Regions from separate parts of the Pantoea sp. SGAir0430 genome, predicted to be linked through region 3. Evidence: predicted binding sites of a transcription regulator. Region 3 holds the regulator's gene; each other region holds the start of a gene.
The links. The regulator CRP, encoded in region 3, controls carbon source genes, mostly activating them, when cyclic AMP is high. The targets are predictions, from matches to a motif close to ATGTGANNNNNNTCACAT.

Region 1 (4,857 bases), 460 kb from region 3:
AGGAGGCGGCGAGCAACGTTCTCGCTTTCCTCCCGGGCTTTTTTCCCGCCGTGTAACCGTCAGAGGACGGTCGGTCACTCTCGGACCAGCATCTCGCGATCGGAACCCTAGTGACCCATTGCAAATTGTGTGGCGACGTCGGTTGCCCGCGATCGCTCCTGCATCTGCCAGAAAGCAGGCAATATCAATGCCAGGTTGCTATCAGCCTGAATTACATGTGTTATTGCACAGCGCTGCGCTCGCAGGCAGGCTGCGCTGCACAGTTGTGCAGCAGGCACGCACCAGCGTGAAGCACTGCAGACCAGCCGTTGTACAGCCGGGGCCATTGCACTATTCTTTAGGACCTTTCCCAGCGAATCGAATTTAGCCATCGTCACAACAGGAGTTGAATTATGGCGTCAGGAATTTCCCGCATCTGGATGCGTAGCGGCATGCTGCTGACCGGCGTGCTACTTGTGCTGCAGCTTACCGCCTGCGGCGATAAAGAGGGCGATCAGCGCAAAGCCTTTACTGATTTTCTGCAAAACACCGTGATGCGCAGCGGTGAACATCTGCCCAGCCTGAGCGAAAACCAGAAGCAAACCTTCGGTAATTACGCCAGTGATTACGCCATCCTGTATGGCTTCTCGCAGCAGGTGAATCAGGCGGTGGATCAGGGCATGCGCCCGGTGGTTGATGAGCTGGCGGCTATTCGCGTGCCGCAGGATTACCTGACACGCCGCGACAGCCTGCGCCAGGCGAGCGGCAATCTGAGCGTGCTGACGCAGCAGATTCAGAGCGCCAAAATGCAGGCCGACAGCAGCAAAGCCACGCTGAAGCAGCCGGACGATCTGAAGAAAGTGTACGACAGCGTGTACGCCAAAGTGGTGACGCAGCCAGCCAGCACGCTGATTCCGCTGCTGCCGCAGCTGCAGGCGCTGAGCCAGTCGGCAGTTCAGGCCGGCGATTATCTGCAGTCGCAGGGCGCGCGCGTCAGCTTCAATGACGGCGGCGTTCAGTTCCCGACGCAGGAGCAGGCCACGCAGTACAACACGCTGATGAGCAATCTCGCCAGCAACACGCAGGCGCTGACCCAGGCACAAAATGCCGTACAGGGTGGTTTGCAGTAAGCCGCTCAGCGGGCAGTTCTCCACTGCCCGCTTTTTCAGATTTTCGTCACTTCCTTACATCGCCTTTTTCTGTCAGCACAGAGTGTGATCTGGCGCATTTTCAACCAAAAATAGTTTGTGATCTCAATCACATTTGTGAAACAAACCGGCCCAGGTGAAAGGTGATTTTTGTCACATTTCTACCGCTGTTGCGCGCATTTTTTCGCCGGCGTTGCTTTCTTACAGGGTATTTTTGTGATCAAAGTCACCTTTAATCCCCCTGCCCACCCCAACTTAGCGTGATATGTATCACACTTTTTCCTGACGCTACGCAGTGTAATCAACTAGTGCTAGAGTCCGCGTGCATACAGTAATGCCACGGCCCCCGCCGTAACGTCTTAACAAAAACAAACGCGCTCTCTTATTGCAGCGCGTCTCAATAAGGGGTGGGTTTATGTCCTCATCAGTCAAGGTCAAGGTTCAGAGCTTTGGTCGCTTTCTGAGTAATATGGTGATGCCAAACATCGGTGCGTTTATCGCCTGGGGTATCATCACAGCACTGTTCATTCCAACCGGATGGATTCCTAACGAAACGCTGGCCAAACTGGTCGGCCCGATGATTACCTACCTGCTGCCGTTGCTCATCGGCTTCACCGGTGGTCGTCTGGTGGGTGGCGATCGCGGCGGCGTGGTCGGTGCCATCACCACCATGGGCGTGATCGTCGGTGCCGATATGCCGATGTTCCTTGGCTCGATGATTGCCGGTCCGCTGGGCGGCTGGGCGATCAAGTCGTTTGACCGCGCGGTTGACGGCAAAATCAAAAGCGGCTTCGAGATGCTGGTCAACAACTTCTCGGCCGGTATTATCGGTATGCTGCTGGCGCTGCTGGCCTTCCTCGCTATCGGTCCGCTGGTAGAAGGTCTGTCGCACATTCTCGCCGCCGGCGTAAACCTGATGGTGCAGAACAACCTGCTGCCGCTGACCTCAATCTTTGTTGAACCGGCGAAAATCCTGTTCCTCAATAACGCCATCAACCACGGTATCTTCTCGCCGCTGGGTATCCAGCAGGCCAGCGAAGCGGGCAAATCGATCTTCTTCCTGATTGAAGCGAACCCGGGTCCGGGTATGGGCGTGCTGGTTGCTTATATGATCTTCGGCCGCGGCAGCGCCAAGCAGTCGGCGGGCGGTGCAGCGATCATCCACTTCCTTGGCGGTATCCACGAAATCTACTTCCCGTACGTGCTGATGGCGCCGCGCCTGCTGCTGGCAGTGATCCTCGGCGGTATGACCGGCGTGTTCACCCTGACGCTGCTGAACGGCGGTCTGGTATCACCGGCCTCACCAGGTTCGATTCTGGCCGTGCTGGCGATGACGCCAAAAGGCGCTTACTTCGCTAACATCGCGGCTATCGTTGCGGCTTTCGCCGTCTCCTTCGTGGTCTCCTCGATTCTGCTGAAAACCAGCAAAGTAAAAGAAGAAGACGATATCGAAGCGGCGACCCAGCGCATGAAAGACATGAAAGCGCAGTCAAAAGGCCAGGCCGTTGCCGGTTCACCGGTGGTTGCCGATGCCAGCAGCGTTGACGTCAGCCACGTGCGCAAAATCATCGTCGCCTGTGATGCCGGTATGGGCTCCAGCGCGATGGGTGCAGGCGTGCTGCGCAAGAAGGTGCAGGATGCGGGCCTGAGCAATATCTCTGTGACCAACAGCGCGATTAACTCGCTGCCGGGCGATGTCGATCTGGTGATTACTCACCGCGATCTGACCGAACGTGCGATGCGTCAGGCGCCACAGGCGCAGCACATCTCGCTGAACAACTTCCTCGACAGCGCGCTGTACACCAACCTTACCGAGCGTCTGGTGGCGGCGAACCGCAGCGAAGCCCACCGTGAAACGGTACAGACCGCGCTGGCAGACAGCTATGACGACGGCAGCGCGCACCTGTTCAAACTGGGCGCTGACAACGTGTTCCTCGGCCTGAGCGCCAGCAATAAAGAGCAGGCGATTCGCTTCGCCGGCGAGCAGCTGGTGAAAGGCGGCTACGTGCAGCCGGAATATGTTGAAGCGATGCTGGCGCGCGAGCAGCTGACGCCAACCTACCTCGGTGAATCCATCGCCGTGCCGCACGGCACCGTCGAAGCCAAAGACCGCGTGCTGAAAACCGGCGTGGTATTCTGCCAGTATCCGGCCGGCGTGCAGTTTGGCGATGAGCCGGACGAAGTCGCGCGACTGGTGATTGGTATTGCCGCACGCAATAACGAACACATTCAGGTGATCACCAGCCTGACCAATGCGCTCGACGACGACAGCGTAATCGAGAAGCTGGCGAACACCACCAGCGTGCAGGATGTGCTGGATCTGCTGTCTGGCAGCACTGCCAACGCGTAATTCGCGGTTTTAACTTCCCTGGGGCGGGCAAGCCCGTCCCCACTTTCCGGGGCGGACATGCTCGCCCCTTCGTCATTTGATATGGGTCAAATTTATGAAAGCGTTACATTTTGGAGCAGGTAACATCGGCCGTGGATTTATCGGTAAGCTGCTGGCGGATGCCGGTATCGAACTGGTGTTTGCTGATGTGAATCAGGTGGTGCTTGATGCCCTTAACGCCCGTCATGAGTATCCGGTTCACGTGGTGGGCGAGCAGGCGCAGGTTGAAATCGTTACCGGCGTCAGCGCGGTGAACAGCACCAGCGACGACATCGTCACGCTGATCGCTGAGGTTGATATCGTTACCACGGCGGTTGGTCCGCAGATCCTTGAGCGCATCGCGGGCAGCGTGGCGCAGGGTCTGGCCAAACGCAGTGACAACGGTAATGTCCGTCCGCTGAATATCATCGCCTGTGAAAACATGGTGCGCGGCACCAGCCAGCTGAAGCAGCACGTACTGAAGGCGCTGCCGCAGCAGTATCATGCGTGGGTTGAAGAGCATGTTGGCTTTGTTGATTCGGCAGTTGACCGCATCGTGCCGCCATCTGAAGCCGGCAGCACCGATCCGCTGGAAGTCACGGTAGAAACCTTCAGCGAGTGGATCGTCGACAAAACCCAGTTCAAAGGCGCATTGCCGGACATTCCTGGCATGGAGCTGACCGATAACCTGATGGCGTTCGTCGAGCGCAAGCTGTTTACCCTCAACACCGGCCACGCCATTACCGCTTATCTCGGTAAGCTCGCCGGTCACGCCACCATTCGCGAAGCCATTCTCGACCAGAAAGTACGTGCCGTGGTGCAGGGCGCGATGCAGGAGAGCGGCGCGGTGCTGATCAAGCGTTATGGTTTCGATGCGGAGAAACATGCCGCGTATATCCAGAAAATCCTCACGCGTTTCGAAAATCCATACCTGAAAGATGACGTCGAGCGCGTGGGCCGTCAGCCGCTGCGCAAGCTGAGCGCCGGCGATCGCCTGATCAAGCCGACGCTGGGCACGCTGGAGTATCAGCTGCCGCACGCCAGCCTGGTGCAGGGTATTGCTGCCGCGATGCACTATCGCAGCGAAGCCGATCCGCAGGCGCAGGAGCTGGCGTCACTGATCGCGCAGAAAGGCCCACAGGCGGCGCTGGCGGAGATTTCTGGCCTCGATGCCAATAGCGAAGTGGTGAGCTCAGTGGTGAGCGCTTACCACGCTATGGCATAATGCGCGCCCTTTAGTGGTCAATTCGGGCACGGCAGCCGCGTGCCCGTCGACGGTAGCTGAATGATGCAGGCAATAATGGAAGAGAAGCAGGCTTTTGAAAACCGGGTGCTTGAGCGGCTGAACGCCGGTCGTTCGGT
Region 2 (4,857 bases), 740 kb from region 3:
CTGGCCTCGTTTATCTCGTCGGTGTTTGTCACCCAGGACACGTTCAGCGTTTATAACAATGCGCGACTGGCGTCGCGGCTCAATACCATTGCTAACTCGGCCGGCTTGCTGCTGGGCTTTGCCATGAGCTTCACCATCGCCTGGCTGCATCTCAATCCACTGTGGCTCACCGCCTCGATTGTGGCCGTCACACTGGTGCCGTACGCCATCAAGCGCGTCAATTTCTATCGCGAACATCAGGATCTGGCACCGCCGCAGGACAAGCGCACCACCTACCTGCGCTACCTGATGTATGCCGGCCTGCCGCTGGCCATCTCCAGCATCTTTATCTCGGTGCAGGTGAAAGCCGCACAGATGTTCCTCGCGGGCATCGCCTCAGCGCGCGACCTTGGCCTGTTCGCCGCCGCGAATACCATTTCGGCTTCCTGGATTTTTATCCCGGTTGCCATCATCACTTCCTGCTTCTCGGAGATTTTCCGCGAGCGTGGAGCAGCCGCGATCAAGCTCACCGCGCGGCTGAACGGCTATGTCATGGGAGTTTCATTGCTGTTATTAGCGGTGATCGCCTTATACGGCGAAAAAATCATCATCGCTTTATATGGTCACGAGTACACACAGTCCGGAAGTCTCATTACGTTACTGTCGTTAGCAACCTGCTTTTCGGCAATGGGGACCGTCGCTTATCGCTACATGGTGAAAGAGGGCGGGTTTAACTATCTGTTGAAGAAGATCATTTGTCTGATGGTCATCAGCCTGCCGCTGTCGTGGTGGCTGATCCAGGGCTACGGCATCATGGGTGCCGCCTGGAGCGTCTTCATCACGGAGTTACTGTCCCTGACCGTAATGAATTACTTCTTCAAAAACGGCGTCATCCAAAAAATTCAGGTTTCCTCACTCAACTACAAAACCTACAAATGAGGTCAGATATGATCAGGTTGAAAGACGAACTCAGAAGAAGCGTACAGTATTTCATCAAAAAGATGCCCTGGGCTTACCAGGATCGCATCTACTACTTTCACAAATTCCGTAAGCTGCCGAACCTGCGTCAGCCGAAGGTGTTCAACGAGAAAGTGCTGTATCGCAAATTCGTCTACGGCGACTACCAGTGCTATGGCCGCCTGTCGGACAAATTTTCGGTGCGTGAGTACATTGCCGAAAAGGTGGGCAGTGAGTATCTGATTCCGCTGGTTTATGAGACCAGCGATCCGCACTCACTGCATACGCTGCCGAGCTGGAAGAACACGGTTATCAAGCCGAATCACGGCTCCAACATGGTTGAGATCCTGCTGGAAGAACCGGATGCGCTGAAAAAACAGCAGATTATCAGCGACTGCCAGCGCTGGCTGAAGACCGACTTCGCCAACGAGGCGCGCGAGATTCACTATCGCTATATCAAGCCGCGCATTCTGGTGGAGAAGTACATCGGCGATGGCAAAACCGCGCCGATCGATTACAAGTTTCACATGTTCAACAAGCGCGACGGCAATTTTGAATATGTGCTGCAGGTGATCTACAACCGCTGTAATCCGCTGCTGTCGATGAACTTTTACGTCAACAATCTTAACGAGGCGTATCACAAAATCCGTGATACCGGGCTGGATGTGTCACCGTTGCTGCCACAGCTGCAGCACGCGCTGGCACTGAGTAAAACGCTGGCCAGCGACTTCGATTATGTGCGCGTGGACTGGTATATCGATGGCGAACAGATCTACTTCGGTGAGCTGACGTTCACGCCAGGCGCCGGGCTGGTCACCGGGTTGGATCGGGGGCTTAATCAGATGATGGGTGATATGTGGATTCAGGATCGTCGCGATACGCAGAGATCGGACGTCACTGTGCCGGAAGTACCACTTCCAGCCGTATTGAAGAAAATTTGAAATCACACAGCAAAATAAAAAACCCCGCTTAGCGGGGTTTTTTATGCGCCGCGTTTACGGCATTGGCCAGTCGGCTGGTGTCTGGCTCATCACCTGAATAAACGCTTCTTTGGTGATGGACATAAAGTTATGCACGTTTTCCATGCTCAGCGTAATGCCGAGCAGACCGGTAACGAACCAGCATGACATCGCTACGCCCACGCCGCCGCACATCAGCGCCATCACGTGGTGGCTGTTCTGACGCAATTTAATTTTCATGGTGCTGGCGAAGAACATCATTAGCGCGCTGAGTAGTTCCCAACGCATGACGATCAGACTGGTAGTTAACGTAGCCATTGGCGAAAAACCTCTTGAGATCAGTAATATCCCTGACATTCATCGGACATCACTGGCGGCAGAAAAGGGAGGTCAGGGAAGCCCTTCTGTCGTCTTAATACAGCTTGAATCTGTGACTTGGGTCACATTATATCACTGGATTTGAAAATTTGAACAAAATTTAGACCTGGTATGGCAGGCAAAGAAAGGGCTGGAGGAAGGTGAAGAGGAGGGGAAAGGCGCGCCCGCGTGGGGCGCACTGACTTCAGCGTACCGGGCAGCACTCGCCGGTGGTGCGCTGGGCAAAGCTGTTCATGCCTTCGCTGCAGTCAAAGTTGACCAGACGCGGACGCTGCACCATCGCCTGGCGACGCATGCTGTGACGATAAGCGGTAGGGGTTTGCGAGAACTGACGGCGGAACACGCGCGAAAACGTCTGCTGCGAGTCGTAGCCGTACTGCATCGCAATGTCGAATACCGGACGCTGCGTCTGACGCAAGGCTTCGGCGGCCAGCGTGAGACGGCGTTCACGAATATAACCACCCAGCGTTTGTTTCGTAACCGTACGGAACATACGCTGCAGGTGCCATTTCGAGTAACCCGATTTTGCCGCCACTTCATCAATCGACAATGTTTTATCCAGATTCTGATCGATCCAGTTAGTCAGTGAATGGATGATTTCCTGTTGCATCATAGCCTGTTCCTTCTGCAAGGTTATCGCCTGGTTTGAAATTCGCTGTTTTGCTGGGGTGCGAGTATAATTCCTCAAGTTAACTTGAGGTAAAGGCCCTAAATGAAAAAAGAACGCAATTACCCGAAACCGGTGCTGACGCCGGGCGAAGTGGCGAAACGCAGCGGCGTGGCGGTATCGGCACTGCACTTTTATGAAAGCAAAGGCTTGATCAGCAGCACGCGCAATGGCGGTAATCAGCGCCGCTACAGCCGTGATGTGCTGCGCCGCGTGGCGATCATCAAAATTGCGCAGCGCATCGGGATTCCGCTGGCGACGGTCAGCGACAGCCTGATGCACGTGCCGGCGAATAAGCGCATGTCGACGCAGGAGTGGGACGCGCTGACGCAGCACTGGCGCGAAGAGCTGGATAAACGCATCGAAACCCTGACGCGTCTGCGCAACGATCTTGACGGCTGCATTGGTTGCGGCTGCCTGTCGATGCGCGACTGCCCGCTGCGCAATCCGGGTGACCGTCTGGGACAGCAGGGCTCCGGAGCGGTCCTGCTCGATCCGCAACAGGACGAGCCGCAGCGTTAATCCGCTATACTAGATGCCAACCCTTAGCAGCAAGGAATCGCGCATGATTACCGTTCACCATCTGGAAAACTCCCGTTCTCATCGGGTGCTGTGGCTGCTGGAAGAGCTGGCGGTGCCGTATCAAATCAAACGCTATCAGCGGGAAAATACCCTGCTGGCGCCGGACGAATTAAAGAAAGTGCACCCGCTGGGTAAATCGCCGGTGATTACCGATGGCAATCGGGTGATCGCCGAATCGGGCGCCATCCTCGAATATCTGCAGCTAAAGTATGACAGCGAGCATCTGCTGGCGCTGCATGAGGAAGAGGAGCAAATTCAGGCGCGTTACTGGCTGCACTATGCTGAAGGTTCGCTGATGCCGCTGCTGGTGATGAAGCTGGTGTTTGCTCAGCTTGGTAAAAAGCCGGTGCCGTGGCTGCTGCGCCCGGCCGGCGTGGCGCTGAGTAAAGGCATTCAGAAAGCGTGGCTGAACAAGCAGCTGGCGCTCCACGGGCGCGTGATTGAGCAGCATCTGAGCCAGCAGCGCTTTTTTGCCGGTTCACGCTTCAGTATTGCCGATGTGCAGATGAGTTTTCCGTTGCTGGCGTTGCAGATGCGTGGCGCGCTGGGTGAGATGCCCGCCACGGCGCGCTGGCTGGAGAATATGCAGCAGCGCGCCGCGTGGCAGCGCGCGCTGGAGCAGGGCGGCCCGATTCAGTTCAATAACGGCTGAGGCGCAGCGGTAACGCAACGAAACAGGACGCCGCGACGCGCTGTCGCGGCACCGCAGCAAACCACCTGAAATGCCAGCCTTTTTCCTCCATGATTTCCTGCTCCCGCTAGCGTAACGCCAGCCATAATTGCGCCAGAGCTGCGCATTATCCTGCCTGCCAGGTGATTAGCAGTTGAAAACGCCACCCCAAACGCCAGATAATCGTTTGCCTTTTTTCCGCGTCACCCCTTTTTGACCTGGAATACGCGGCCACGTAATCGTTTGCCTGCTTTTCTCTCTGAGACATCTTCACCAGGATGATGCGCAAACGCGAGCCGCGCGGTGACCTATATCTTAAAAAACACAGAGGAATAACTATGTCTGGCGAATCACGCCCGGCCAGGGGAAAACTGGACGCCTGGTTCCACATTTCAGCACGCGGCAGCAGCGTGCGGCAGGAAGTGCTGGCTGGCCTCACCACCTTTTTAGCGATGGTCTATTCGGTCATCGTGGTGCCTGGCATGCTTGGTAAAGCGGGCTTCTCACCGACGGCGGTGTTTGTCGCTACCTGTCTGGTGGCCAGCTTTGGCTCCCTCATCATGGGACTGTGGGCCAACCTGCCGATGGCGATTGGTTGTGCCATCTCCCTGACCGCCTTCACCGCGTTCAGTCTGGTACTGGGCCAGCACATTAGCGTGCCGGTG
Region 3 (4,857 bases):
TCGTGGGCGGCAGCCTGCTGCGACCCAAAATGTGGCTGGAGCAGCGCGTGCCGGACTGGCTCTCAACTTATCTGGATATGTAATTGTGATTATTCCCTGGCAAGAACTCGACCCGACAACGCTGGAAAACCTGATAGAAAGTTTTGTGCTGCGTGAAGGCACCGATTATGGCGAGCAGGAGCGCAGCCTGACGCAGAAAGTGGCCGACGTGCGCCGCCAGCTGCAGCAGGGCGAGGTGGTACTGGTATGGTCAGAACTGCACGAGTCGGTCAATATTATGCCGCGGCGTGAATTTCGCGGCTGATGCGCCGCGCAGGAATTCGTGGTAACAATGCTCATCGCCGGACTTCACAGGGAGCGCTGTTATGTCAGCCAGGCATCCAGTCATAGCCGTTACCGGTTCCAGCGGCGCCGGAACCACCACCACCAGTCTCGCCTTCCGTAAAATTTTCCAGCAGTTGAATCTGCATGCAGCGGAAGTGGAAGGCGACAGTTTCCATCGCTACACCCGTCCGGAAATGGACATGGCGATTCGTAAGGCGCGCGATCTCGGGCGTCACATCAGCTATTTTGGCCCGGAAGCCAACGACTTCGGCCTGCTGGAGCAGACTTTCCGCGACTACGGCCAGAGCGGACTCGGCCAGTCGCGCAAATATCTGCACACCTACGATGAAGCGGTGCCGTGGAATCAGGTGCCGGGCACCTTTACGCCATGGCAGCCGCTGCCGGAAAACACCGATGTGCTGTTCTATGAAGGCCTGCACGGCGGCGTGGTGACGCAGCAGCATAACGTGGCGGAACATGTCGATCTGCTGGTTGGCGTGGTACCGATTGTTAATCTGGAGTGGATTCAGAAACTGGTGCGCGACACCAGCGAGCGCGGCCATTCGCGCGAAGCGGTGATGGATTCGGTGGTGCGTTCGATGGAAGACTACATCAACTACATCACGCCGCAGTTTTCCCGCACGCACCTCAACTTCCAGCGCGTGCCGACCGTGGATACCTCGAACCCGTTTGCCGCGCGTGAAATCCCGTCGCTGGATGAGAGCTTTGTGGTGATCCATTTTCGCGGCCTGGAGGGCATCGCTTTTCCTTATTTACTGGCGATGATCCAGGGCTCGTTTATTTCCCACATGAATACGCTGGTGGTGCCGGGCGGCAAGATGGGACTGGCGATGGAGTTGATCATGACGCCGCTGGTGCAGCGGTTGATTGAAGGAAAACGCATTGAATAGCGCAGGCTAACGCGCCAGTTTCGCCGGGAGGAGCTGAGATCGGGAGCGCAGGGCCGCGCTCCCGGCTGGATTATAGCTCCACCACTTCGTAGCTGTGCGTTATCTCGACGCCCTTGCCCAGCATGATCGCCACCGAGCAGTACTTCTCCGCGGACAGATCCACCGCGCGCGCTACCGCTTTATCGCTCAGCGCTTTGCCGCTGACAATAAAATGCAGATTGATATGCGTAAAAATGCGTGGCGCTTCTTCGCGGCGTTCCGAGGTCAGTTTGACTTCACAATCGGCGACATCGTTGCGCCCCTTTTGCAGAATCGACACCACGTCAATCGCGCTGCAGCCGCCCGCAGCCATCAATACCATCTCCATCGGGCTGGGCGCTTTATCACCGGAATTGCCGTCCATTAATACCTGATGACCGGATGAGGATTCTCCGAGAAAGGTCAGCCCTTCCACCCATTTCACTCGTGCCTGCATTATTCTTTCTCCTGAAGCGGCGGTTTTGCCGCCAGAGTACGCTTTCACCTGACAAACAGCAATGCAGACGCATCCCCCACCTGCTGAAGCGAGACAACAGGAGACAGGTTGCAAAAGCTATGCTACAAACAGTGCTGAAAATATTTTCGTCACGAAAGACGAAAGCGGGACGAATCAAAAGCATCGCTTACGAATCCACCCCCGAATAACTGTCCCTCACGGGAAACGCTGGACGATTTCACCGCCTGACAGGGAAAACTGCCCCCTGTATTTTGGGCACGATTACAACAGAGGATAATAGCGAATGGTTCTCGGCAAACCGCAAACAGACCCTACACTCGAATGGTTCCTGTCCCATTGCCATATTCACAAATATCCATCCAAAAGCACCCTCATCCATCAGGGTGAGAAAGCGGAAACGCTGTACTACATCGTGAAAGGTTCCGTCGCGGTACTGATTAAAGATGAAGAAGGCAAAGAGATGATTCTCTCCTACCTCAATCAGGGGGATTTCATCGGTGAGCTCGGCCTGTTTGAAGAGGGCCAGGAGCGTAGCGCCTGGGTACGTGCGAAAACCGCCTGCGAAGTGGCTGAAATTTCCTACAAAAAATTCCGTCAGCTGATTCAGGTCAATCCGGATATTTTAATGCGCCTGTCGGCGCAGATGGCGCGTCGCCTGCAGGTTACATCTGAAAAAGTCGGCAACCTTGCCTTCCTCGATGTGACCGGCCGTATCGCGCAAACGCTGCTCAACCTGGCGAAACAGCCTGATGCCATGACCCACCCGGACGGTATGCAGATTAAAATCACCCGTCAGGAGATTGGTCAGATCGTGGGCTGCTCACGCGAAACCGTGGGTCGTATCCTGAAAATGCTGGAAGATCAGAACCTGATCTCCGCACACGGCAAAACCATCGTCGTTTACGGCACCCGCTGATTTCTTCTCACCCACGGCGTGATGGCAACATCGCGCCGTTTCTGTTTACGATGAGCTGATGTGGCGTCGAATCATCTATCATCCGGAAGTTAACTATGCGCTGCGGCAAACGCTGGTGCTGTGCCTGCCTGTGGCGCTCGGCTGGCTGTTTGGCGATCTGCAAAAAGGGCTGCTGTTCTCCCTGGTGCCGGCCTGCTGCAACATCGCCGGTCTGGATACGCCACACAAGCGGTTCTTCAAACGGCTGATTGTCGGCGGCGCACTGTTCGCCAGCGGCAGTTTTCTGATTCAGTACCTCACAGCTTACGCTGTGCCGCTGCCGCTGATTCTGCTGGTGTTACCGCTGCTGGTGGGCGTGACCGGTGAAATCAGCCCGCTGCATGGTCGTTTGCTGCCCGGCACGCTGATCGCCGCCATCTTTACCTTAAGCCTCGTCGGCCGTATGCCGATGTGGGTCCCGCCGCTGCTGTATATCGGCGGGACGCTGTGGTACGGGCTGTTTAACTGGTTCTGGTTCTGGCTGTGGAAAGAGCAGCCGATGCGCGAGACCCTCAGCCTGCTGTACCGCGAGCTGGCCGATTACTGCGACGCCAAATACACCCTGCTGACGCAGCTGACCGATCCGGAAAAAGCGCTGCCGCCGCTACTGGCGCGTCAGCAGAAAGCGGTCGATCTGATCACCACCTGTTATCAGCAGATGCATATGCTGTCCGCCAGCCGTGATAACAGCCACAAACGCCTGACGCGCGCCTTTCAGGTTGCGCTCGATCTGCAGGAGCATATCTCGGTCAGCCTGCATCAGCCGGAAGAGGTGCAAAAGCTGGTGGAGCAGAGCCACGCCGAGGCGGTGATCCGCTGGAACGCGAAAATCATTTCGGCACGGCTGCGCGTGCTGGCCGATGCCATTCTCTATCACCAGCTGCCGGAACGCTTCCACATGGAGAAGCCGCTCGGCGCGCTGGAGAAAATTGCCCGGCAGCACCCGGATAATCCGGTCGGTAATTTCTGCCTCTACCATTTCAGCCGCATCGCGCGCGTGCTGCGCACGCAGAAGCCGCTATACACCCGCGACCTGATGGCCGATCGCCAGCGTCGCCTGCCGCTGTTGCCGGCGCTGCGCAGCTACCTGTCGCTGAAATCTGCCGCGCTGCGGACGGCGGCGCGCTTCGCGGTGATGCTGATGTTCGGCAGCGCGCTGGCGCTGTTCTTCAATATTCCCAAGCCCTACTGGATTCTGATGACCATCATGTTTGTCAGCCAGAACGGCTACAGCGCCACGCGCGTGCGCATTCAGCACCGGGCGCTCGGCACCTTCGCCGGCTTGCTGATCGCCGCAGCGTCGCTGCGCTTTGCTGTTCCGGAGTCGATTGCCCTGCTGACCATGCTGGTCATCACGCTCGCCAGCTATCTGATCACGCGTAAATATTATGGCTGGTCGATGATTGGCTTTACCGTAACGGCGGTGTATTCGCTGCAGCTGCTGTCACTGAATGGCGCGCAGTTCCTGCTGCCACGCATGATGGATACGCTGATGGGCTGTCTGATTGCCTTCGCCGGTATGATCTGGCTATGGCCGCAATGGCAGAGCGGGCTGCTGCGCAATAACGCGCACGATGCGCTGGAGGCTTATCAGGAGGCGCTGCGCCTGCTGCTCGGTCCGGAGCAGGCGCCGGAGAAGCTGGCGTATCAGCGCGTCAAGGTTAACCAGGCGCACAACGCGCTGTTTAACTCGCTCAACCAGGCGTCCACCGAGCCGGGCTTTAACTTCCAGTATCTGAAAGATATGCGCCTGTGGGTGACTCACAGCCAGTTTATCGTCGAGCACATCAACGCCATGACCATTCTGGCGCGCGAGCACACCATGCTGACGCCAAAGCTGGCGGAGCGCTATTTGCAGTCCTGTGAAATCGCGCTGCAGCGCTGTCAGCAGCGGCTGGCTTACGACGGGCCGGGCAACGACAGCAATATTCTGGAAGCGCCGGAGAATCTGAATGAGGGGCCGGTGACGATTGTCGAACAGCATGTGAAGCGCATTCTGCAGCACCTCAATGTGATGCACACCATTTCTTCACTGGCGTGGAGCCAGCGCCCGCATCACGGCCGCTGGCTCAGCGTGCTGAAGCCGAAAGGTTAGTTCAGGACTTTCGCGATCGCCCGGGCGAAGCGCGCCATGCCTTCTGCGATATCGGTTGGCTCAATCACCAGCGACG

Region 1: a site for CRP is predicted at 1,269-1,286, ahead of E7738_RS13400 (PTS mannitol transporter subunit IICBA). Genes of this name have one in related genera too.
Region 2: a site for CRP is predicted at 2,324-2,341, ahead of E7738_RS12200 (YjcB family protein). Genes of this name have one in related genera too.

The regions. Positions count from the first base shown of each region.
Region 1 covers NZ_CP039427.1:2,831,050-2,835,906, forward strand. Annotated here, with positions in the region: guanidine-I (ykkC/yxkD leader) riboswitch at 28-122, opposite strand; gene E7738_RS13395 (DUF3053 domain-containing protein) at 393-1,109, shown strand; gene E7738_RS13400 (PTS mannitol transporter subunit IICBA) at 1,543-3,477, shown strand; gene mtlD (mannitol-1-phosphate 5-dehydrogenase) at 3,572-4,720, shown strand; gene mtlR (mannitol operon repressor MtlR) at 4,781-4,857, shown strand, end outside.
Region 2 covers NZ_CP039427.1:2,554,578-2,559,434, reverse strand. Annotated here, with positions in the region: gene E7738_RS12210 (oligosaccharide flippase family protein) at 1-918, shown strand, start outside; gene E7738_RS12205 (ATP-grasp fold amidoligase family protein) at 927-1,877, shown strand; gene E7738_RS12200 (YjcB family protein) at 1,932-2,213, opposite strand; gene soxS (superoxide response transcriptional regulator SoxS) at 2,458-2,886, opposite strand; gene soxR (redox-sensitive transcriptional activator SoxR) at 2,986-3,462, shown strand; gene E7738_RS12185 (glutathione S-transferase family protein) at 3,506-4,174, shown strand; gene E7738_RS12180 (NCS2 family permease) at 4,531-4,857, shown strand, end outside.
Region 3 covers NZ_CP039427.1:3,292,057-3,296,913, reverse strand. Annotated here, with positions in the region: gene E7738_RS15480 (hydrolase) at 1-83, shown strand, start outside; gene E7738_RS15475 (YheU family protein) at 86-304, shown strand; gene E7738_RS15470 (phosphoribulokinase) at 366-1,235, shown strand; gene E7738_RS15465 (OsmC family protein) at 1,306-1,710, opposite strand; gene crp (cAMP-activated global transcriptional regulator CRP) at 2,015-2,647, shown strand; gene E7738_RS15455 (YccS/YhfK family putative transporter) at 2,706-4,781, shown strand; gene E7738_RS15450 (bifunctional acetylornithine/succinyldiaminopimelate transaminase) at 4,778-4,857, opposite strand, start outside.